Regions from separate parts of the Saccharothrix espanaensis DSM 44229 genome, predicted to be linked through region 3. Evidence: riboswitches for the same ligand, from Rfam matches in the RefSeq annotation. Region 3 holds a riboswitch; each other region holds the start of a gene.

Region 1 (6,964 bases), 3.2 Mb from region 3:
TGGCCACGGCCGCGCTGGTGTTGCTCGCGCCGCGGTGGTCCGGCCTGCTGCGCGACCGGGGCGTGCCGGTCGGGGTGGCCGAGGCGTTGGCGGTGCCGGCGGCGGCGCACCTCGCCACGGCTCCGCTGGTCGCCGGGATCTCCGGCCAGGTGAGCCTGGTCGCGGTCGTGGCGAACCTGTTGGTGGCCCCGGTGGTGGCACCGGCGACGGTGCTCGGGGTGCTGGCGGCCGTGGTGGCGCAGGTCCACCTCGACACGGCGCGGTTCGTGGTCGAGGTGGCTGGGCCGGCCGCGTGGTGGCTGATCGCGGTCGGCCGGCGGGCGGCGGCGGTGCCCGGTGCGGCGGTGGCGTGGCCCGAGGGCTGGACGGGCGGGCTGCTGCTGGTCGGGGCGGTGCTGGTGGCGTACGGCGTGTTCCGGCTGCGGCGGCTGCGGGTGTTGCTCGTCGCGGTCGCCGCCGGAGCGGTCGTCGTGCTGGTGCCGGTCGGGGTCGTCGTGCCGCGCTGGCCGGTGCCTGGCTGGGCCGTGGTGGCGTGCGACGTCGGCCAGGGCGACGCGGTCGTCCTGGCCACGGCCGAACGCGACCGGGCGGTCCTGGTCGACACCGGGCCGGATCCGGCCCCGGTGTTGGCCTGCCTGAGCCGGCTGGGCGTGCGGCGGGTGCCGCTGGTGGTGCTGAGCCACCTGCACGCCGACCACATCGGCGGGCTGGCGGCGGTGTTGGCGGAACGGGGTGTCGGCGCGGTGGCCGTGGGGCCGTCGCGGCAGCCGGAGTGGGCGTGGAAGGAGGTCGTGGCGCTGGCGCGGGGTGCCGGGGTCGAGCTGGTCGAGCTGGCGGTCGGACAGCGGTTGAGCTGGCCGGGGCTGGAGCTGGACGTGCTGGGGCCGCGGGCGGTTCCGCGCGGGGACGAGAACACGGCGGTCAACGACGCGTCGGTGGTGGTGCGGGCGACCACGGTGGCCGGGCGGGTGCTGCTGACCGGCGACGTCGAGCTGGCCGGGCAGGCGGCGCTGCTCGGCGGGCACGTCGACCTGCGGGCGGACGTGCTCAAGGTGCCGCACCACGGGTCGCGGTACTCGTCGCCGGAGTTCCTCGCGGCGGTGCGGCCGCGGGTCGCGCTGGTCAGCGTCGGGGCGGGCAACCGCTACGGCCACCCCAGCGGGGTGCTGGTCGACGCCCTGGAACGGCACGGGGCGTGGCTGCTGCGCACCGATCGGGACGGCGACACCGCCGTCCTGCCGGGCCCGGACGGGCCACGGGTCGTCCGGCGCGGCGACCCGTTGGACGACGGCGGCTGAACACGGCCGCCGGGATGACGAACGAGCCGGCCCGGTCGCGCGACCGGGCCTACCGAGAGGAGCACGATCATGAGTGACACGAACATCTGGGTCCGGCTGCACACCGGCTGGTCGCCGCGCGAACTCGGGTGGGCGCTGTGGCAACCCGGCTATGCCGCCCACCCGTGGCCGGACGCGGAATTAAGGCCGTCGTTCGAGTTCTTCGTCTGCGAGGACCTGCCGATCGGCGGCCGGGGGATCGTGGCACGGGCGACCGTCACGAAAACCGTGGGCACCATGTCGGTCTCGTCGCCGCAGGAGGCGTACCAGGAGATCGCGGACGCGCTGTTCGACGACGTCCTGGCGATCGCGCCGGAGGACTGGCGGGCGAACCGGTACAACGGGCACAAGACGGCGTCGCCGTGGCCGCAGCAGCTCACCGCGTGGCGGGCCGAGACCGAGGAGATCGGGCCTTACCTGCTGCCCGAACTCTCGTCGTTCCCGCGCACCGGGTGGCTGCGGCTGCCGGACACCGCTTTGTGACCGGTGGTCCGGCGCGGCCGGCCCGCGTGCGACGTGCCTTCGACAGGCGGTCGTGGCGCGCGAGCCGGCCGGGCGCGGTCAGTCCTTCAGCGCGTTCAGCACGGCCTCGGCCGAGGGCGGGACGTTGGCGCGGGGACCGACGCGGTCGCCGAGGGCATCGAGGGTCTTCAGGCCGTCGCCGGTGATCAGCAGCACCGTCTCGGCGTCCGGGTCGAGCCGGCCGGTCTCGATGAGCTTCTTCGCCGTGGCGACGGTCACGCCGCCGGCGGTCTCGGCGAAGATGCCCTCGGTGCGCGCCAGCAGGCGGATGCCCTCGACCACTTCCTCGTCGGTGACGTCCTCGATCGCGCCGTTGGTGCGGCGGACCGCGTCCAGCACGTACGGGCCGTCGGCCGGGGCGCCGATCGCCAGCGAGCGGGCGATGGTGTCCGGGCGGACCGGGGTCACCACGTCCTGACCGGACTTGAACGCCGCCGACACCGGCGAGCAGCCGGTGGCCTGGGCGCCGAACACCTTGTACGGGGTGGCGTCGACCAGGCCGAGCTCGCCGAACTCGCGGAAGGCCTTGTCCACCTTGGTCAGCTGGGAGCCGGACGCGATGGGCACCACGATCTGGTCGGGCAGCCGCCAGCCCAGCTGCTCGGCCACCTCGTAGCCCAGGGTCTTGGAGCCCTCGGCGTAGTAGGGGCGGACGTTGACGTTGACGAACGCCCAGTCCTCGTGCTCGGCGGCCAGTTCCTGCGCGAGGCGGTTCACGTCGTCGTAGTTGCCGTCGACGGTGATCAGGTTGCCGCCGTAGACGGCGGTCATGAGGATCTTGGCCTGCTCCAGGGAGGAGGGCACCAGCACGACCGACTGCCAGCCGGCGCGGGCCGCGGCGGCGGCGACGGCGTTGGCCAGGTTGCCGGTGGAGGGGCAGGCCAGGACCTTGAAGCCCAGCTCGCGGGCGGCCGCGAGGGCGACGCCGACGACGCGGTCCTTGAACGAGTGGGTGGGGTTGCCGGTGTCGTCCTTCACCCAGACCTTGCGCACGCCCAAGGCCTTGGCGAGGCGGTCGGCCTCGACCAGGCGGGTGGCGCCGGGGTTGGTGTTGGGGTGCGACTCGACGTTCGAGGGCACCGGGAGCAGGCCGCGGTAGCGCCAGATCGACCGTGGGCCGGCCTCGATGTCCTCGCGGCGGACGCGGCCGAAGTCGTAGGCGACTTCCAGCGGCCCGAAACACTCGAGACAGGCGTATTCCGGGGCCAGCGGAGTCTGGTGACCGCATTCACGGCACGACAGGGCGCGAGCCGGACCGAGGTCGAAGGAGGTGGTGGCCGAAGGCACACTGACAGCAGTCATCGCGAGGTATCTCCTCATCTTTCCCGCGTCGCGGGTCGGAATTGGCACCGTGGTCGTCGCAGCGGACGCTGCGCGACGGGTTGCCGGGGCTTCTTCGGGCCGATCCCTCTGCCCCTCTGGATGAGCGGTATTCAGTTGTGGCGTCCAACTTACGGCACGATCCCGACCGGCAGCCAGATCCGTCCACCATCCGGACGCGATCCGGGGCGTGGGAGGATCGCTCCGTGAGCGCGTCCGCAGTCACTCCAGACCCCGTGCACCTGGTTCTCGGCGAGGAAGAGTTGCTGGTCGAGCGCGCGTTGCGCGGCGCGCTGGCGGTGGCTCGCAAGGTCGACCCGCAGGCCGACCTGACCAGGGTCAAGGTGACTGATCTCACCCCTCCTGAGCTGGCAGAACTGGTGAGTCCGTCGCTGTTCGCCGAGGGGCGGGTGATCGCCTTGGAATCCGCGCAGGAGGCCGGCAAGGAGATCGCCGAGGCGGTCATGGCCTACGCCAAGGCGCCGGCCGACGGGGTGACCCTGATCGTCGTGCACACCGGCGGCGGGCGCAGCAAGGTGGCCAAGGAACTGCCCGCCGCGCTGCGCAAGGCCGGGGCGGTGGTGACCGAGTGCCCGAAGATCACCAAGGCGGCGGACCGCGAGGCGTTCGTGCGCAACGAGATCCGTGCCGCGGGCGGCAAGGCCGACCCGGAGGCGGTCGGGGCGCTGATCGAGGCGATCGGGTCGGACCTGCGGGAGCTGGCGGCGGCGGCGTCGCAGCTGGTGTCCGACACCGGTGGCAAGGTCGACGCGGACGCGGTCCACCGCTACCACCGGGGGCGGGCCGAGGTGACCGGGTTCGCGGTGGCCGAGAAGGCCGTGATGGGCGACCGGGGCGGGGCGCTGGAGGCGTTGCGCTGGGCGACCCAGACCGGCGTGCCGCACGTGCTCGTTGCGGACGCGTTGGCGGACGCGGTGCGGACCATCGCGCGGGTGTCGGCCGTGGGGCGGGGCGACCCGTTCAAGCTGGCCGGCGAGCTGGGGATGCCGCCGTGGAAGGTGAAGAAGGCGCAGGGGCAGGCGCGGGGCTGGGACGGTGACGGGCTGGCCGCCGCCATGTCGGTGGTCGCGGGCCTCAACGCGGACGTGAAGGGCGTGGCCGCCGACTCTGGCTACGCCCTGGAGCGGGCCGTGCTGAAGATCGTCGCGGCGTACGGGCGGCGTTGAGGTCGTGGCGTTGAACCCGACCCAGTGAGGCCGACTGTTGAGGCGGGCGCTGCCGACGCGTGTGGTGTCTGCGGCGCGGGCGGTGCTTTGTGCGGGAAAGGCGAAGCGCCGCGCCCTCAGGGGAGGGGCGGCGCTTCGGGAAGGCCTGCGTCAGATCCGGGTGATCAGATCTGGTTGGCGCGCCGGGCCAGGGCCGACTTCTTGTTGGCGGCCTGGTTGGCGTGGATCACGCCCTTGGTGACGGCCTTGTCGAGCTTGCGGGAGGCCTCGCGGGCCAGGGCGACAGCCTTGTCCTTGTCGCCGGCCTCGGCGGCCTCGCGGAACTTGCGGATCGCGGTCTTCAGCGACGACTTGACGGCCTTGTTGCGCAGGCGCGCCTTCTCGTTCGTCTTGATCCGCTTGAGCTGGGACTTGATGTTCGCCACGCGAAAGCCACCGTTTCCTTGGTCTCTGGGTTCGCATCGCGCTGTGATCGGCCCCACGCGAGGTGGGCTTTCCTCCATTGCGGAATGCCGCGCGATACGGCTGTAGAGGCTATCAGGGCTGCTCGCGGGGGCGTTAACCGGTCCTCGCGGCGGTCCTCGCCAGAGAAAAACAGTACAGCTGTCCGGTTACCCTGTTCAGGTGATGACCGCTCTTGACTGGCCCGGGTTCGGCCAGGTGTCGCTCGCCGGTCTCCTCTTCCTCTGCGTGGCCGCCGCCCTCGCCGGCGCGGTGGACGCGGTGGTGGGCGGGGGAGGGCTGATCCAGCTACCCGCGTTGTTGCTGGTCGGGCCCGGTGGGCAGCCGCTCTACGCGTTGGCCACGAGCAAGGTCGCCGCTGTGGTCGGCACGGCCTCCGCGGTCGGTGCGTACGCGCGGCAGACGTCGATCGACTGGGCGTCGGCGATCCCGATGGCGGTGGCGGCGTTCGCCGGGGCCACGGGTGGCGCGGCGTTCGCGGGGGCGTTGGAGCCGGGGGTGCTCAACGGTGTGGTGTTGGTCGCGCTGGTGGGGGTCGGGCTCTACACGTGGCGCAAGCCGGAACTCGGCGTGGCCGAGACGCCGCGGTTCGGGCGGGCCGCCCAGATCGGCGTGATGGTCACCGGCGGCGCGGTGGTCGGGTTCTACGACGGGCTGGCCGGGCCGGGCACCGGGACTTTCCTGGTGTTCCTGCTGGTGGGGCTGGTCGGGTTCGCGTTCCTGCGGGCGTCGGCGACCGCCAAGATCATCAACGTCGCGACGAACCTGGGCGCGCTGCTCTACTTCATCCCCACCGGCAAGGTGCTGTGGGGGCTCGCGTTGGTGCTGGCGGTCTGCAACCTCGGCGGCGCGGTGTTCGGGGCGCGGCTGGCGGTGCGGCGGGGGTCCGCGTTCGTCCGCCGGGTGTTCTTGACCGTGGTCGTGGCACTGGTGGTCAGCCTGGGCTGTAAGGCGGCACTTGGATGACCTTGAACGTCGCACCCATCGGGTCGCCCAGGGTGGCGAACCTGCCGAACAGCGAATCGGCGACCGCGCCCACCGGGATGCCGCCCAGGTCGCGTGCCCTGGCCACGGTTTCGTCCACATCGGACACCTGGAAGTAGGCCATCCAGTGCGGCGGGATCTCCGCCGGGATGCCCTTGTCCATGCCGAACACGCCGCCCACGGTGTGGCCGTCGACCTGGAGTTGGGTGTACGGGAAGTCCGGTAGCGGCTCCAGCCCGAACCCGAACACCTGGCGGTAGAACTCGGTCGCGCCGTCCGGGTCGCGGGTGGCCAGTTCGTTCCACACCACCGCGCCCGGCTCGTTGACCACGTACGCGCCGATGTGCTCGCCCGCCTCCCACAGCCCGAACGCCGCGCCGGTCGGGTCGATCGTGATCGCGCCCCGGCCTGGTCCACCGGTGTCGAACTCGGGCACCAGGACCTTGCCGCCGGCCGCCGCGATCCGTTCCAGCGTCTCGTCCAGGTCGTCGGTGGCCAGATAGGTCGTCCACACGACCGGGAACATGACGTCGGGCGGCATCTCGCCGAAGCCCGCCACCGGCCGGCCGCGCACCAGGGCCAGCGTGTAGTAGCCGGTCTCCTGGTCGCCGATCTCGAAGTCCCAGCCGAACAGTGCTCCGTAGAAGTCCATGGTGGCCACGCGGTCGGTGGTCATCATGTCCACCCACGCGGGGGTGCCCGGTGCGTACGGGGCGTTCAGCTCGCTCATCCGGCCAACGGTCGCACCGGGGGCGGTGGGCCGCTAGTCGATCACTCCGCCTCGGGGACGGTCGGGGGAGCGGGTTGTTGGGGGACAACGGGCTTTCCGTCGAAGCGGTGTGTGGCGCGCGGACGCGCCCGCCCGGCCGTCTCCCCCTGGAAACGGCCGGGCGGGCGTGGTGCCGGAGTCAGTCGTCCGGCGGGTTCTCCGACTCCTCCGGTCGGGCGTCCTTGCGGGGTCTGCCGCGCCTGGGCTGGGCGGCCGCACCGGAGGGGAGTCGGCCGCTCTCGGCCAGCGCCCGCCGGAGCAGGAACTCGATCTGGGCGTTGGTGCTGCGCAGCTCGTCGTTCGCCCACCTGGTCAACGCGTCGTGCACGGCGGGGTCGAGGCGGAGCAGGACGCTCTTGCGCTCGCCCACGTCAGTGGTACAG
Region 2 (6,964 bases), 2.4 Mb from region 3:
GGCGGCTGGCTCCAGACCCGCACCGAGTGGCGGCCGAACGTGCTCAAGTTCAGCCAGAACCTGATCAAGGACCTGCGCCCGCGCGCGATCACCCGCGACCTCGACTGGGGCGTGCCGATCCCGCTCGACGGCTGGCGCGACCAGCCGCTCAAGCGGTTCTACGTGTGGTTCGACGCGGTCATCGGCTACCTCAGCGCGTCGGTCGAGTGGGCCCGGCGCTCCGGCGACGACGACGCCTGGAAGGAGTTCTGGACCGGCGACGCCCAGGGCTACTACTTCATGGGCAAGGACAACATCGTCTTCCACTCGCTGATCTGGCCGTCGCTGCTGCTCGGCCAGAACGGCCAGGGCGCGAAGGGCGGCGAGCCGGGCGCGTTCGGCCCGCTGAACCTGCCCACCGAGGTGGTCTCCAGCGAGTTCCTCACGATGAGCGGCTCGAAGTTCTCCACCTCGCGCGGGACCGTCATCTACGTGACCGACTTCCTGCGCGAGTTCGGCCCGGACGCGCTGCGCTACTTCATCTCGGTGGCCGGCCCGGAGAACCAGGACACCGACTTCACCTGGGACGAGTTCGTCCGGCGGACGAACTTCGAGCTGGCCAACGAGTGGGGCAACCTGGTCAACCGGTCGATCTCGATGGCGCACAAGAACGTCGGGGCGATCCCGGCGCCGACCGCGCTCACCGACGCCGACCACGACCTGCTGACCCTGTCCCGCAACGCCTTCGGCGTGGTCGGCGACGCCCTGCGCCGCTCGCGGTTCAAGCAGGCCTCGGGCGAGGCGATGAAGGTGGTCGGCGCGGCCAACCGCTACCTGTCCGACCAGGAGCCGTGGAAGCTCAAGGACGACCCGGTCCGCCGGGACACCGTCCTGCACACCGCGCTCCAGGTCGTCCAGGACGCGAACACGCTGCTCACGCCGTTCCTGCCGCACTCGGCGCAGAAGGTGCACGAGGCGCTGGGCGGCTCGGGCGTGTGGGCGGCGCAGCCGCAGCTCAACGAGGTCGCGGACCTCGACGTGCCGGACCGCGAGTACCCGGTGCTGACCGGGGACTACGCCGGTGAGCAGGCCAAGTGGGAGTCCACGCCGATCCCGGTGGGCCGACCGCTGGCCAAGCCCGCGCCGCTGTTCGCCAAGCTCGACCCGGAGCTGGCCGAGACCGGCCCGGAGTGGGCCCCGATCGTCAAGTGAGCCGTCAGCGAGCCAGGTGGTGAGCCCGTCCGCGAGCGGAACGACGTGACCAAGCGCAGGGGTGAGCGGCCACCGGTCCCGGAAGCACTTCCGGTGCCGGTGGTCGACGCCCACACCCACCTCGACGCCTGCGGGGCGCAGACGCCCGAGCAGGTGCGGGAGATCCTCGACCGGGCAAATGCGGCCGGGGTCGACCGGGTGATCACGGTCGCCGACGACCTGGCGTCCGCGCGGTGGGCGGCGCAAGCCGCCACGTGGGACGAGCGGGTGTTCGCGGCGGTCGCGCTGCACCCGACCCGAACGTCCACTTTCACCGATGCCGACCGCGCGGAACTCACCGCGCTGGCCGCGCGACCGCGCGTGGTGGCGATCGGCGAGACCGGTTTGGACTACTACTGGGACTACTCGCCGCCGGCCGCGCAGCACGACGCCTTCCGTTGGCACATCGAGCTTTCCAAGCTCTCCGGCAAGACCCTGATGATCCACGACCGGGACGCGCACGACGACGTGCTCAAGGTGCTGGACGAGGAGGGCGCGCCGTCCACAGTGGTCTTCCACTGCTTCTCCGGCGACCTCGACTTCGCGCGCGCGTGCGTGGAGCGCGGGTTCGTCCTGTCGTTCGCCGGCGCGGTGACCTTCCGCAACGCGGGGGCGCTGCGCGAGGCGGCGGCGTGGGTGCCGGCCGACCACCTCCTGGTGGAGACCGACGCCCCCTTCCTGACGCCCCACCCGTTCAGGGGGCGGCCGAACGAGCCGTACTGCGCGAACTACACGCTCCGTGACATCGCGACGTTGCGTGACGTGGATGTGGCCGACCTTGCGTCAACTGTCACCCGAAACGCCGAGCGGGTCTTCAACCTCGGTGACGTGGTGCAGTCGCAGTAGGACTTACGACGAATGGCGGACGGACTTGCTCCGCTGTTGGGGTGATCGAACTCACAAGGCGGGTAGGGGTGTTTGCACAACCCCCGCGCACCCGTTACGGTCCCGTGACCGTGCCCCGAGTTCGATCCCCCTGGGGCGCAGCCCGCAGTCGGGGCGGGTTTACACACCAGAAGCGAGAAGACGGATACACGCGGGAGTTGCCGGAGATCACCTGTTGACCGCCGACACCGAACGTGTGCGCGAAACCTTCGCGCCTTCAGGAGGTATGGAACCCCGTGAACTCGTTCAACGAGGACACCGACTGGTTTACCCCCGTGCGGCCTGACCAGGCACCGCCCACCGGCGTGGACGTCCTGGACAGACCCGAGCCCGGTTGGTCCGACTGGGACACCACGGTCTTCAGCATCACCCCGGACGACGTGCTGGAGGTCCTCGGACCCGACGCGGACGACCTGCTGGCCAGTGCCAACGTCGACGTCGACGAGCTGATCAAGCTCATCAACGCCGAGACCACGCTCCTCCCGCCCATCATCATCCCGGACGAGGTCTCCCAGGACCGGGTCGCCGGAGCCCTGGCTGCCGAGCAGCCGAGCGCCCCGCCCGCCGCCCTGGTCGAAGCCGCCGGGAAGTGGAAGCGCCGCTTCCTCAAGGCCGCGGTCGCCACCGTGCTGGTGACCATCTCCGGCGGTGGAGCGACCGCCATCGCGATGGACAAGTCCGTCACCGTCGACGTCGACGGCGAACTCAAGACCGTGCGGACCTACGAGTCCACCGTGGGCGAGATCCTCGCCGACGAGGGCATCGCGGTCGGTGAGCACGACGCGCTCAGCCCGTCCCCCCAGGCGAAGGTCGGCGACGGCGGCAAGATCTCGCTGGACCGCGGCCGGCTGGTCAAGATGACCGTCGACGGCGAGCAGCGCGAGGGCTGGGTCCGCTCGGTCACCGTGGACGAGGCGCTCGACCAGCTCCAGGTCGCCGACGAGGGCGCGTGGCTGTCCCACGACCGCGGCATGGCCGTCCCGCTCGGCGGGATGGCGCTGGAGGTCAAGAGCCTCAAGACCGTCACGCTCTACGACGGCGGCACCGAGCCCAAGCAGCTGCGCACGACGGCGCTGACCGTCGACGAGCTGATGAAGGCCGAGAACATCTCGCTCGGCCCGGAGGACAAGCTCGAGTCCGCCGGCGACCTGCGCATCACCAACGGCGCCGAGGTCCACATCAGCCGCACCGGCGTGTCCGTGATCAACGCGACGGAGGCCGTCGAGCCGCCCGTCGAGGAGGTCAAGGACGACACGATGCTCAAGGGCCAGAAAGAGGTCCTGGAGCCGGGCGAGGCCGGCGAGCAGATCGTCACCTACCGGGTGACCATCAAGAACGGCAAGGAGACCGGGCGCGAGAAGCTCGGCGCGAAGGTCACCAAGGAGCCGAAGGCCAAGAAGGTCAAGGTCGGCACCAAGCTCCCGCCCGACGGCGCGGTGTGGGACCGGCTGGCCAACTGCGAGGCGACCGGCAACTGGGCCATCAACACCGGCAACGGCTACTACGGCGGCCTCCAGTTCAACAAGGGCACGTGGGACGCGTACGGCGGTGCCGCGTATGCCGCCTACCCCCACCAGGCCAGCCGCGAGCAGCAGATCGCCGTGGCCACCAAGCTGCGCGACGCGCGCGGCGGGTACTCGGCGTGGCCCCACTGCCAGCAGAAGCTGGGCCTGCCGTAAGTTGCGCGTGTGACCGAAGCTTCGTCTTCAGCAGGGCCGGGGAGTGCGCTCCTCGGCCCTGCTGACGTTCGTCGGCTCGCCGCCGAGCTGGACATCAGGCCCACCAAGAAGCTCGGCCAGAACTTCGTGCACGACCCGAACACCGTCCGCAAGATCGTCTCGGCTGCCGGGCTGTCGCCCGACGACGTGGTGCTGGAAGTGGGGCCCGGTCTGGGTTCGCTCACGCTGGCGCTCTTGCCCGCCTGCGCTTCGACGGTCGCCGTGGAGATCGATCCGGTGCTGGCCGCCCGGCTGCCGCTGACGGTGGCCGAGCGCGCGCCGGGTCTCTCCGAGAGGCTGACCGTGATCGAGGCCGACGCGATGCGCGTCACGGCCGACCGGTTCGCCACGCCGCCGACGGCGTTGGTGGCCAACCTCCCGTACAACGTGGCGGTGCCGGTCGTGCTGCACCTGATGGCGGAACTGCCTTCGCTGCGCACCGGATTGGTGATGGTGCAGTCCGAAGTGGCCGATCGGATGGCGGCCGGGCCGGGCAGCAAGGTCTACGGCGTGCCCAGCGTGAAGCTCGCCTGGTACGCCGACGCCCGCCGGGCCGGGCCGGTCCCGCGCTCGGTGTTCTGGCCGGTGCCCAACGTCGATTCCGCGCTGGTCGCGTTCACCCGCCACGAGCAGCTGTCCACTGTGGACCGCAAGGTGCTGTTCTCGTTGGTGGACGCGGCTTTCGCGCAACGCCGCAAGATGCTGCGCGGGGCGCTCGCCGGGTGGGCCGGCTCCGCCGCCGCGGCCGAGCGGCTGTTGGTGCAGGCAGGGGTCGATCCGGGCGTCCGGGGGGAGCAATTGGACGTCGGAGCGTTCATCCGGATAGCCGAGGTTTCCTCACCGTAATGGCCGATGATCTTTCGGCCAAAAGTGTGATTTGACGAACGATCCTCATGCGGGCTTGCGTTCAAGCCTCTGCGTCGGGTGTACTCGTGCTGCCATCCCGAGCGGCTGAGAGACCTGGCTCTACGACGCCGCAGCAACCACCTCCCCACGGAGGCAGGTGCTTCAGCCAGGATCGATGGAGGATCACGTGCCCAGGATGCTGCTCACGCGCCGGCGAGTCGTCGACCACGGCCGCCGCACGGTTTCGGGCTGTCGCAGCTAACTCCGCCCCAGGCGCTTTTCGAGTCCTCGTCGTCCCCTCCGCTGGGACACCCTTCTTGAGCCGGCCTTCGGACGTGCACGCCACGAGCGTGCGCTGCCGCGTGCAGTCGTGGAGCGAAATCGTGATCACTGTCGAAAACCTCACCAAGACCTTCCCCGGGAGTACCGGTCAGGTTCGCGCGCTGGACGGCGTGAACCTGGACGTGGCCGCCGGCACCGTCCTGGGCGTCGTCGGCCCCAGCGGTGCGGGCAAGTCCACGCTGGCCCGGTGCGTGGCGCTGCTGGAGCGCCCCGACAGCGGTGCGATCCGCGTCGACGGCACCGACCTGGTGTCCCTGGGCGGGCCGGCGCTGCGTGCCGCCCGCCGGCAGATCGGCGTTGTGCCGCAAGGGGATTCGCTGCTGCGCCAGCGGACCGCCGCGGGCAACGTGGCGCTGCCGCTGGAGTCGGCCGGCGTGCCCGGCCCGCAGCGGCGGACCCGGGTCGCCGAGCTGCTCGACCTGGTCGGCCTGACCGACAAGGCGGGCTCCTACCCCGACCAGCTCTCCGGCGGCCAGCGCCAGCGGATCGCCGTGGCGCGCGCCCTGGCGGCCAGCCCGTCGGTGCTGCTGGCCGACGAGCCGACCTCCGCGCTCGACCCCGACACCACCGGCTCGGTGCTCACCGTGCTGGACCGCGCGCGAGCCGAGCTCGGCGTCACCGTGCTCGTGGTCACCCACGACATGGGCGTGGTCCGCAAGATCTGCGACGACGTCGCGGTGCTGGAGGACGGCCGCGTGGTCGAGCACGGCAAGGTGCTGGACCTGGTCGCGGACGCGGCCTCCCGCACGGCCGCCTCGCTGCTGCCCGCCGTCGACCAGAACCCGGCCGCCGAAGGCGCGTACGACCGCGTCGCGGACGTGGTGCTGGTCGGGTTCGCCGCGGTCGGCGCGCTGCTGCCCGAGGCGACCAGCCGGTTCGGCGTGGACCTCAACCTGCTCGGCGGCGGTCTGACGCGGCTCGGCGAGACCCCGGTGGCGCGGTTCCGCGTCGGTCTCAACGGCGAGCGCGCGGACTCGGCGCTGGAGTGGATCGCCGAAGCGGGTGGCGCGGTGCGCCGGACACTGGCGGGGCCCCAGGGAGTAGCTGCGTGAGGTCTGCCACACCCTGGTCCACCGTGTTCGACGACGTCCTGGTCGCGACCGGCCAGACGGTCTACATGGTGGGCGTCTCCACCCTGATCGCTGTTGTGCTCGGCATCCCGCTCGGCGTCTGGTTGCAGCTCACCGCTCCCGGTGGGCTGCGCCCCAGGCCCGTGGTGCACAAGCTGCTCGGCTTCGTGGTCGACCTCGGTCGGTCCATGCCCTTCCTGGTCCTGCTGATCGTGCTGATGTCGTTCACCCGGCTGATCCTCGGCGGCACGATCGGGCCGACGGCGGCCATCGTGCCGCTGGCGGTCGGCGCGATCCCGTTCGTCGGGCGGCTGGTCCAGAACGTCCTGTCCGAAGTGCACGTGTCGGTGATCGAGGCCGCGGTGACCACCGGGGCCTCCACGCCGCGGATCGTGCGCAGCGTGCTGCTCCGCGAATCGCTGCCCGCGCTGGTCAACGCGATCGGCGTGACCGCCATCGCCCTGCTCGGCTACTCCGCCATGGCCGGTGTGGTGGGCGGCGGCGGCCTCGGCGACCTCGCGGTGCGCGAGGGCTACCAGCGCTTCAACGACCGCTACCTGTGGGCGACGGTCGTGGTGCTCGCCGTCGTGGCCACCCTGATCCAGTTCATCGGCAACCGCGTGGCCCGGGGCGTCGACCGCCGCCGGCACGCCTCCGTCTGACCCTTTCGTCTCCGCTCTGCCCTAAGGAATGTGAAATGCGTATTCGTGCTGCCCTCGTCGCCGTGCTGCTGACCGCAGTGGGCTGCGGAAGCGGCCAGACCGGTGCCGCTTCCGACCCCGAAGCGGCCCTGAAGGTCGGCGTCAGCCCCGTCCCGCACGCCCAGGTGCTCAAGTACGTGGCGGAGAACCTGGCCAAGGACAAGGGCCTCAA
Region 3 (6,964 bases):
TGCCGGATGCCGCCCGGGACGGCCTCGAACACGTGCGTGCCGACCAGGCCCAGCCCCGGCGAGAAGGTGAACTCCACCCGCTTGCCGGGTTCGTGGCCGGTACACCGGTAGCGCACGAACCCGTGCCCGCCGTCCGCCCCGACGCCCAGCGGCCGGTCGAGGACCAGCTTCGGCCACCGCTCGGGCCACAGTTCCACCGCGCGGTCCACCCAGCCGTCGCCGGGCAGTCGGCGCTCGTGCACGTTCTTGATCATGGCAACCTCCGTACGGTCCCGTATGGAAACGACCATACGGTAGCGTACGGGCTTGTGACGACGCGTCGGACCAAGGACGACTGGACCGCGGTGGCCCTGCGGGCGCTGGCCGAGGGCGGGGTGGCGGCGGTCGCGGTGGAACCGCTCGCGGTGCGGCTCGGCGCGACCAAGGGCAGCGCCTACTGGCACTTCCCCAACCGCGAAGCCCTGCTCAAGGCCACCCTCGAACGGTGGGAGCGGGAGCACACCGAGGCCGTCATCGCCCTGGTCGAGACCGAGACCACGCCGCACGGCCGGTTGCGCCGGCTGTTCGGGCTGGTCCTGGAGGACGCCCGGTCCAGCGCGGTCGAGCTGGCCATGCTCGCGGCCAAGGACGACCCGGCGGTCGCGCCCGTGCTGCGCCGGGTCACCGACCGCCGGGTCGGCTACCTGGCCGAGCTGTTCGAGGCCATCGGCTTCCCGCCCGAGGCCGCCGGCCGGCGGGCCGTCCTGGCCTACTCGGTCTACCTGGGCCAGGCGCAGCTGATGTCCGCCGCCCCGCACGTCGTGGGCGACCGCCGGGAGCTGCTGGAGGACACGCTGGCCGCGGTGACCACCCGTGCCTGAACCGTTCCGGCTGGGCGTGCGGGTCAAGCCCAGCGCCAAGCGCGATGCCGTGGGCGGGCGTTGGGGACCGCTGGCGTTGATCGTCGCCGTCGCCGCGCCGGCCGTCGAGGGCAAGGCGAACGAGGCCGTGCGGCGGGCGGTGGCCAAGGCGTTCGGCGTGCGCCGGCAGGACGTGCGGATCGTGCACGGCGAGCGCGGCCGGGACAAGGTCGTCGAGCTCGACCCGGCCCCGGACGACGCCGCGCAACGGCTGGCGCGGCTGCTCGACGGCTGACGCCGGTGTCCACCCACCGGGACGTCCTCGCACGTGAACCGGGGCTATCGGGCGGGCTGTCCGCTGTGGACGGTGGTCCCGCCCGGACCGGGGGAGGCTGGTTGCGGCCGAACGGTTCCCGGTACTGCGGTGCCAGGCTCCGCAGGCCCGCTCGCCACTCGCACAGCGCGCGCGGCCCGGGTGGAGCACGCTCGGTGGTGGCGCTGTGGCGATTGCCGGATTAGTCCAAATCGGTGTCACCGGGGAGAATGACCACCACCGAGTGAACAACTGGAGGTCGAGTGGGTGGTGTGACGGCCTTCCTCGGCATCGGCGCCGCGGTTCTGCTGCTCTCCGTCATCGCGGTGCGAGTGTCGATCAAGCTCGGTCTGCCCTCGCTCCTGCTGTACCTGGGCATCGGTGTGCTGCTCGGCGAAGCCGTGCTGGGCATCCAGTTCGAGGATGCCGACCTGACCCGTTCGCTGGGCACGGTGGCGCTCGTGCTGATCCTCACCGAAGGCGGCCTGACGACCCGCTGGACGGCGGTGAAACCCGCGCTGGGACTGGGGATCGCACTGTCCACAGTGTCCGTGGCGGTCAGCGTCGGGGTCACCGGCGTGGGCCTGCACTACCTGCTGGGCCTGGACTGGCGCACCGCCCTGCTGTGGGGCGCGGTGCTGTCGTCCACGGACGCGGCGGCGGTGTTCAGCGTGCTGCGCGGGGTGGGGGTCGGCAAGCGGCTGATCGGCGCGCTGGAACTGGAGTCCGGGCTCAACGACGCCCCGGTCTACATCGCCGTGGTGCTGCTCGCCTCGCCCGACCCGGTGACGTGGACCGCGCCCGCGCTGATGGTCTACGAGCTCCTCGCGGGCGGCGCGATCGGCGTGGCGCTGGGGTGGTTGGGCGGGTTCGCGCTTCGGCGTGCCGCACTCCCGTCGACCGGCCTGTACCCGTTGGCCACGGTCGCCGTGTGCCTGATCGCCTACACCGCCGGCGACCTGGCGCACGCGTCCGGGTTCCTCGCGGTCTACACGGCGGCGCTCGTGCTGGGCAACGCCCGCCTGCCGCACCGGTCGGACACGCTGTCGTTCGCCGAGGGGCTGGGCTGGATCGCGCAGATCGGCCTGTTCGTGCTGCTGGGCCTGTACGCCTCGCCCGGCCGGCTGCTGGAGTCGCTGATCCCCGCGCTGGTCGCGGGCGGGGTGCTGGTGCTGCTGGCCCGGCCGCTGTCGGTGCTGTGCGCGGCGCTGCCGTTCAAGGTGCCGTGGCGCGAGCAGGTGTTCATCTCGTGGTCCGGGCTGCGCGGCGCGGTCCCGATCGTGTTCGCCCTGATCCCGCTCATCCAGGGCTACCCCGGCGCGCAGAAGCTGGTGGACGTGGTGTTCGTGCTGGTCATCCTGTTGACGCTGGTGCAGGGCTCGACGCTGCCGTGGATGGCCAAGTGGCTCGGTCTGGTGAAGACCGGCGAGGCGCAGGAGATCGAGGTCGACTCGTCGGCGCTGGACGAGCTGGGTGCGGAGCTGCTCCAGGTGCGCATCCAGCGCGGGTCCAAGCTGCACGGCGTCTACCTCAGCGAACTGCGGCTGCCACCGGGCGCGACGATCAGCCTCGTGGTGCGCGGCGACGACGGCTTCACCCCCCAGTCCACCACCCGTCTCCAAGAGCACGACCAACTGCTCGTGGTCTGCACCGACGCCGCCCGCACGGCGGCCGAACGCCGCCTGCGCGCCGTCGACCGGGCCGGCCGCTTCGCCCGCTGGAAGGGCGACTCGGGCCTGCCGTAGCCCGCCGCACCCCGAAACGGCACGCGAACGTGTGATCCCGGTCGCGATTCGGGACGTGGGCGGGGTTCGGCGGGGTGTTCGGTGATCGTCGGCGTGACCTGCGGGGTGATCGGGAGCTGGGGGTTCCCGCACGGCGGGCGGGGGCGGCCGGTGACCTCCCAGGATGTGAACGGGCCTCGACTCGGTGCCGGGTCGTGGGCTAACTTCGGTGCCGAGGTCATGAGTGCCAGCGCGAAGCTCGGGCTAGCTGGCCGGCAACCCTCCTACCGCGGTGGGGTGCCCCCGATGAGGACCTGGCCTGGCGCGTAGGGCGTCGGGCAAGCGCGGGCCTCCCCTGCACGGAGTCCGCCGGACCCGTCGGAGGTTGTCATGACCGTCGCTGTTCCCGGTTCCATCGCCGCCCTGCCCCGCGTCGTCGGCGCCTCGCTGCGCGTCCCGCTGGTCACCGGCGAGCGCGTCGAGTACGCCAACCTCGACCACGCCGCGAGCGCGCCCTGCCTGGAGCAGGTCCGCGACGCCGTCGACGAGCTGCTGCCCTGGTACGCCAGCGTGCACCGGGGCGCGGGCTTCGCCTCCCAGGTGTCGACCCGCGTCTACGAGCAGGCCCGCGACTCGGTCCGCCGGTTCCTCGGCGCGCGCCCCAGCGACACCGTCGTGTTCACCCGCAACACCACCGACTCGCTCAACCTCCTCGCCCGCAGCCTGCCCCGGCACACGTCCGTGGTCCTGTTCGACACCGACCACCACGCGGCGCTGCTGCCGTGGCGCGGCCCGAACGTGCACCGCCTGACCACCCCGGCGACGCCCGCCGGTGCCGTGCGCGAGCTGGACCGCGCGCTGCGCGCCACCCCCGAAGGCCCCCGGCTGGTCGTGGTGACCGGCGCGTCCAACGTCACCGGCGAGGTGTGGCCGGTGGCCGAGCTGGCCGCCGTCGCCCGCCGGCACGGCGCGCGGATCGCGCTCGACGCCGCGCAGCTCGCCCCGCACCGGCCCGTCGACCTGCGCGCGCTGGACGTGGACTACGCGGTGCTGTCCGGCCACAAGGTCTACGCCCCGTTCGGCACCGGCGTGCTGGTCGGCCGGGCCGACTGGCTGCAGGCCGCCGACCCGTACCTGGTCGGCGGCGGCGCGACGGCCCGGGTCACCGACCACGGCGACCGGCTGGGCGTGGCCTGGTCGGCGGTGCCGGAGCGGCACGAGGCCGGGTCGCCGAACGTGGTGGGCGTGCACGCCCTCGCGGTGGCCTGCGACGTGCTGGGCCGGCACTGGGAGCAGACCACCGCGCACGAGCGGGAGCTGCTGGCCCGGCTGCGCGCGGGCCTGGCGACCGTGCCCGGCGCGCACGAGCTGTCGATCTTCGGGTCCGACCAGGACCGGGTGGGCGTGGTGAGCTTCGTGGTGACCGGGCAGGACGTCGGCTTCCTGGCCGCCGCGCTGTCCGCCGAGCACGGCATCGGCGTGCGCGACGGCGCGTTCTGCGCCCACGTCGCCGTGCACCGGCTGACCGACGGCAAGCGGGCGCTGCGCGCGTCGCTCGGGCTGGGCAGCACCGCCGAGCACGTCGACCGGTTCGTGGCGGCCCTGCGGTCGCTGGTGGTCGAGGGCTCGCGGTGGCCGTACCGGATCGTCGACGGCCGGTGGGTGCCGGAGAACGACGAGCGGGCGCTCCCGCCGTTCCTGCGCTGAAGGGATGCTGGACAATGGCCCGGTGAGCACCGATCCCAACACCGATCCGGAGCACCGGGACGTCCCGGTCGAGCCGGACCCGGGCACCGCCCAGCAGCCGCCGCCCCAGAGCCGGGTGGCGCTGCTCGCGGCGATCGCGCCGGTGGTGCTGGCGCTGGACGTCGCGACCAAGGTGGCCGCGGTCGCGGAGCTGGAGGGCCGGGAGCCGGTCGAGCTGTTCGGCGGCCTGGTGTACCTGTCGTTCCTGCGCAACTCCGGCGCGGCGTTCGGCCTGGCCGAGGGCTGGACGGTGATCCTCGCCCTGATCGCGTTCGGCGTGGTCGGGTTCATCCTGTGGATCGCCCGCAAGCTGCGGTCGGTCGGCTGGGCGGTCGGCCTCGGGCTGGTGCTGGGCGGCGCGCTGGGCAACCTGGTGGACCGGGTCTTCCGGTCGCCGGGTCCGCTGCGCGGCCACGTGGTGGACTTCATCTCGGTGGTCGAGCCCTACGGCACCTTCTTCCCGGTGTTCAACATTGCCGACTCCGGCATCTGCGTGGGCGGCGCGATAATCGTGATCATGGCCGCGATGCAGCGCGACTACGACGGAACCCGCCACGTGAAGCCGGTGAAGAACGCATGAGCGACTACCGCACGCTGCCCGTCCCCGACGGTCTGGACGGGATGCGCGTCGACGCGGGCCTGGCCAAGCTGCTCGGCCTGTCCCGCACGGTCGTCGCGAGCCTGACCGAGTCCGGCGACGTGGTGCTGGACGGGCAGCCCGCCGGCAAGTCCGACCGGCTGGTCGCCGGGTCGTGGCTGGAGATCACCCTGCCCGAGCCGGAGCGCCCGGTGCAGGTGCAGGCGATCGCCGTGGAGGGCCTCCAGGTCCTGCACGAGGACGACGACATCATCGTGGTGGACAAGCCGGTCGGCGTGGCCGTGCACCCGAGCCCCGGCTGGACCGGCCCGACCGTGGTCGGCGGGCTGGCCGCCGCCGGGGTGCGGATCGCCACCTCCGGCGCGGCCGAGCGGCAGGGCGTGGTGCACCGGCTCGACGTCGGCACGACCGGCGTGATGGTGGTCGCCAAGAGCGAGAACGCCTACTCGGTGCTCAAGCAGGCGTTCAAGGACCGCACGGTCGACAAGCTCTACCACGCGCTGGTGCAGGGCCACCCGGACCCGATCAAGGGCACCATCGACGCGCCGATCGACCGGCACCCCAAGCACGACTACAAGTTCGCCGTGATGGCCAACGGCCGGCCGAGCATCACCCACTACGAGGTGGTCGAGGCGTTCCGGGCGGCGTCGCTGCTGGACGTGCACCTGGAGACCGGGCGCACCCACCAGATCCGGGTGCACTTCTCGGCGCTGCGCCACCCGTGCGTCGGCGACCTGACCTACGGCGCGGACCCGGTGCTGGCCAAGCGGCTGGGTGTGACCCGGCAGTGGCTGCACGCCCGCACGCTGGGCTTCCACCACCCGGCCGACGGCCAGTGGGTCGAGTTCACCAGCGAGTACCCCGCCGACCTGTCGGACGCGCTGGAACTGCTGCGCGCCGAGAGCTAGCCCTCCCGGGCGGCCGCGGCGCTCCCGCCGGCCGCCCGCCGGTCGGGGCCGGCAACGGACAATCCCTCCCGTTCCCAGGTCGCGTTCGCGTAACGTTGCGGCGAAGGCCCGCTCGTATGGGGAGGTACGTGTGGTGTCAACGCACTACGACGATCCGGATCGCACGCCACCGCAAGGGTTTCCGATGCCCGGAGCCGGCGCGGGCAGGCACCAGGCCGTGCCCGCGAGGCCCGCGCCCGGCAGCCCCGACGCGTGGGCGGCGGCCGAGGCGCAGCACCGGGCCCACCAGGAACCGGTACGGCAGGAACCGGTCCGGCAGGAACCGGTCCGACAGGTGCCGGAGGAGCGCCGGGTCCGCCCGGTGGCCGCCCGGCCCGACGACGAGACGGTCTACGACGGCCGGTTCACGCCCGCCGCGGTCGACCCGGACGGCTGGAGCGTCGCGCCGGCCGTGATCGGCGGCGACCTGCCGGAGGCCGCGCCGGCCCCGCCGCCCGCGCCACGACCGGCCGCCCGACCGGAGCCCGAGACCAATCCGACAAAGCGCTCGTTCCTCGGGAAGTTGTTCAACCGCAACGGATGACGCGGCCCGCGCGATCTTGGACCAGAGCCCGTCCGGACGCTGGAGGCCGACTGGTCGGTATCCGGCTCGCACGACGTGCAAGGTCGTGTTCGCCGGATGGGGCCGTTCGGCTAACGTCGGTGGTGTGTCGAGGACCAGCGTGAGCAACGAGACCGAGGGTCTGCTCTGCCTGTGGGTCGAGCCGTGGGGCACCGACCACTGGCTGCGCCCGGGGGAGGAGTTCACCGTGGTGACCTCGACGGTGGAGGAGTCG

The links. A riboswitch is a leader RNA that binds a small molecule or an ion and turns the genes downstream of it on or off. The one in region 3 is predicted to bind S-adenosylmethionine.
Region 1: it holds a riboswitch for S-adenosylmethionine, as region 3 does, so the genes downstream of both, thrC (threonine synthase) here and BN6_RS33230 (aminotransferase class V-fold PLP-dependent enzyme) in region 3, are expected to answer to the same signal.
Region 2: it holds a riboswitch for S-adenosylmethionine, as region 3 does, so the genes downstream of both, BN6_RS03445 (methionine ABC transporter ATP-binding protein) here and BN6_RS33230 (aminotransferase class V-fold PLP-dependent enzyme) in region 3, are expected to answer to the same signal.

Annotation. Positions count from the first base shown of each region.
Region 1 covers NC_019673.1:1,501,442-1,508,405, forward strand. The annotation lists gene BN6_RS07055 (DNA internalization-related competence protein ComEC/Rec2) at 1-1,298, shown strand, start outside; gene BN6_RS07060 (hypothetical protein) at 1,368-1,820, shown strand; gene thrC (threonine synthase) at 1,899-3,161, opposite strand; SAM riboswitch class I at 3,173-3,288, opposite strand; gene holA (DNA polymerase III subunit delta) at 3,386-4,366, shown strand; gene rpsT (30S ribosomal protein S20) at 4,531-4,791, opposite strand; gene BN6_RS07080 (sulfite exporter TauE/SafE family protein) at 4,994-5,794, shown strand; gene BN6_RS07085 (VOC family protein) at 5,763-6,542, opposite strand; gene BN6_RS07090 (hypothetical protein) at 6,721-6,951, opposite strand; gene BN6_RS07095 (SPFH domain-containing protein) at 6,953-6,964, opposite strand, start outside.
Region 2 covers NC_019673.1:702,539-709,502, forward strand. The annotation lists gene metG (methionine--tRNA ligase) at 1-1,191, shown strand, start outside; gene BN6_RS03430 (TatD family hydrolase) at 1,237-2,076, shown strand; gene BN6_RS03435 (resuscitation-promoting factor) at 2,352-3,794, shown strand; gene rsmA (16S rRNA (adenine(1518)-N(6)/adenine(1519)-N(6))-dimethyltransferase RsmA) at 3,804-4,679, shown strand; SAM riboswitch class I at 4,769-4,861, shown strand; gene BN6_RS03445 (methionine ABC transporter ATP-binding protein) at 5,063-6,073, shown strand; gene BN6_RS03450 (methionine ABC transporter permease) at 6,097-6,753, shown strand; gene BN6_RS03455 (MetQ/NlpA family ABC transporter substrate-binding protein) at 6,789-6,964, shown strand, end outside.
Region 3 covers NC_019673.1:7,641,895-7,648,858, reverse strand. The annotation lists gene BN6_RS33250 (hypothetical protein) at 1-254, opposite strand, end outside; gene BN6_RS33245 (TetR/AcrR family transcriptional regulator) at 309-860, shown strand; gene BN6_RS33240 (DUF167 domain-containing protein) at 853-1,134, shown strand; gene BN6_RS33235 (potassium/proton antiporter) at 1,425-2,897, shown strand; SAM riboswitch class IV at 3,113-3,227, shown strand; gene BN6_RS33230 (aminotransferase class V-fold PLP-dependent enzyme) at 3,267-4,583, shown strand; gene lspA (signal peptidase II) at 4,606-5,202, shown strand; gene BN6_RS33220 (RluA family pseudouridine synthase) at 5,199-6,128, shown strand; gene BN6_RS33215 (hypothetical protein) at 6,313-6,711, shown strand; gene BN6_RS33210 (hypothetical protein) at 6,836-6,964, shown strand, end outside.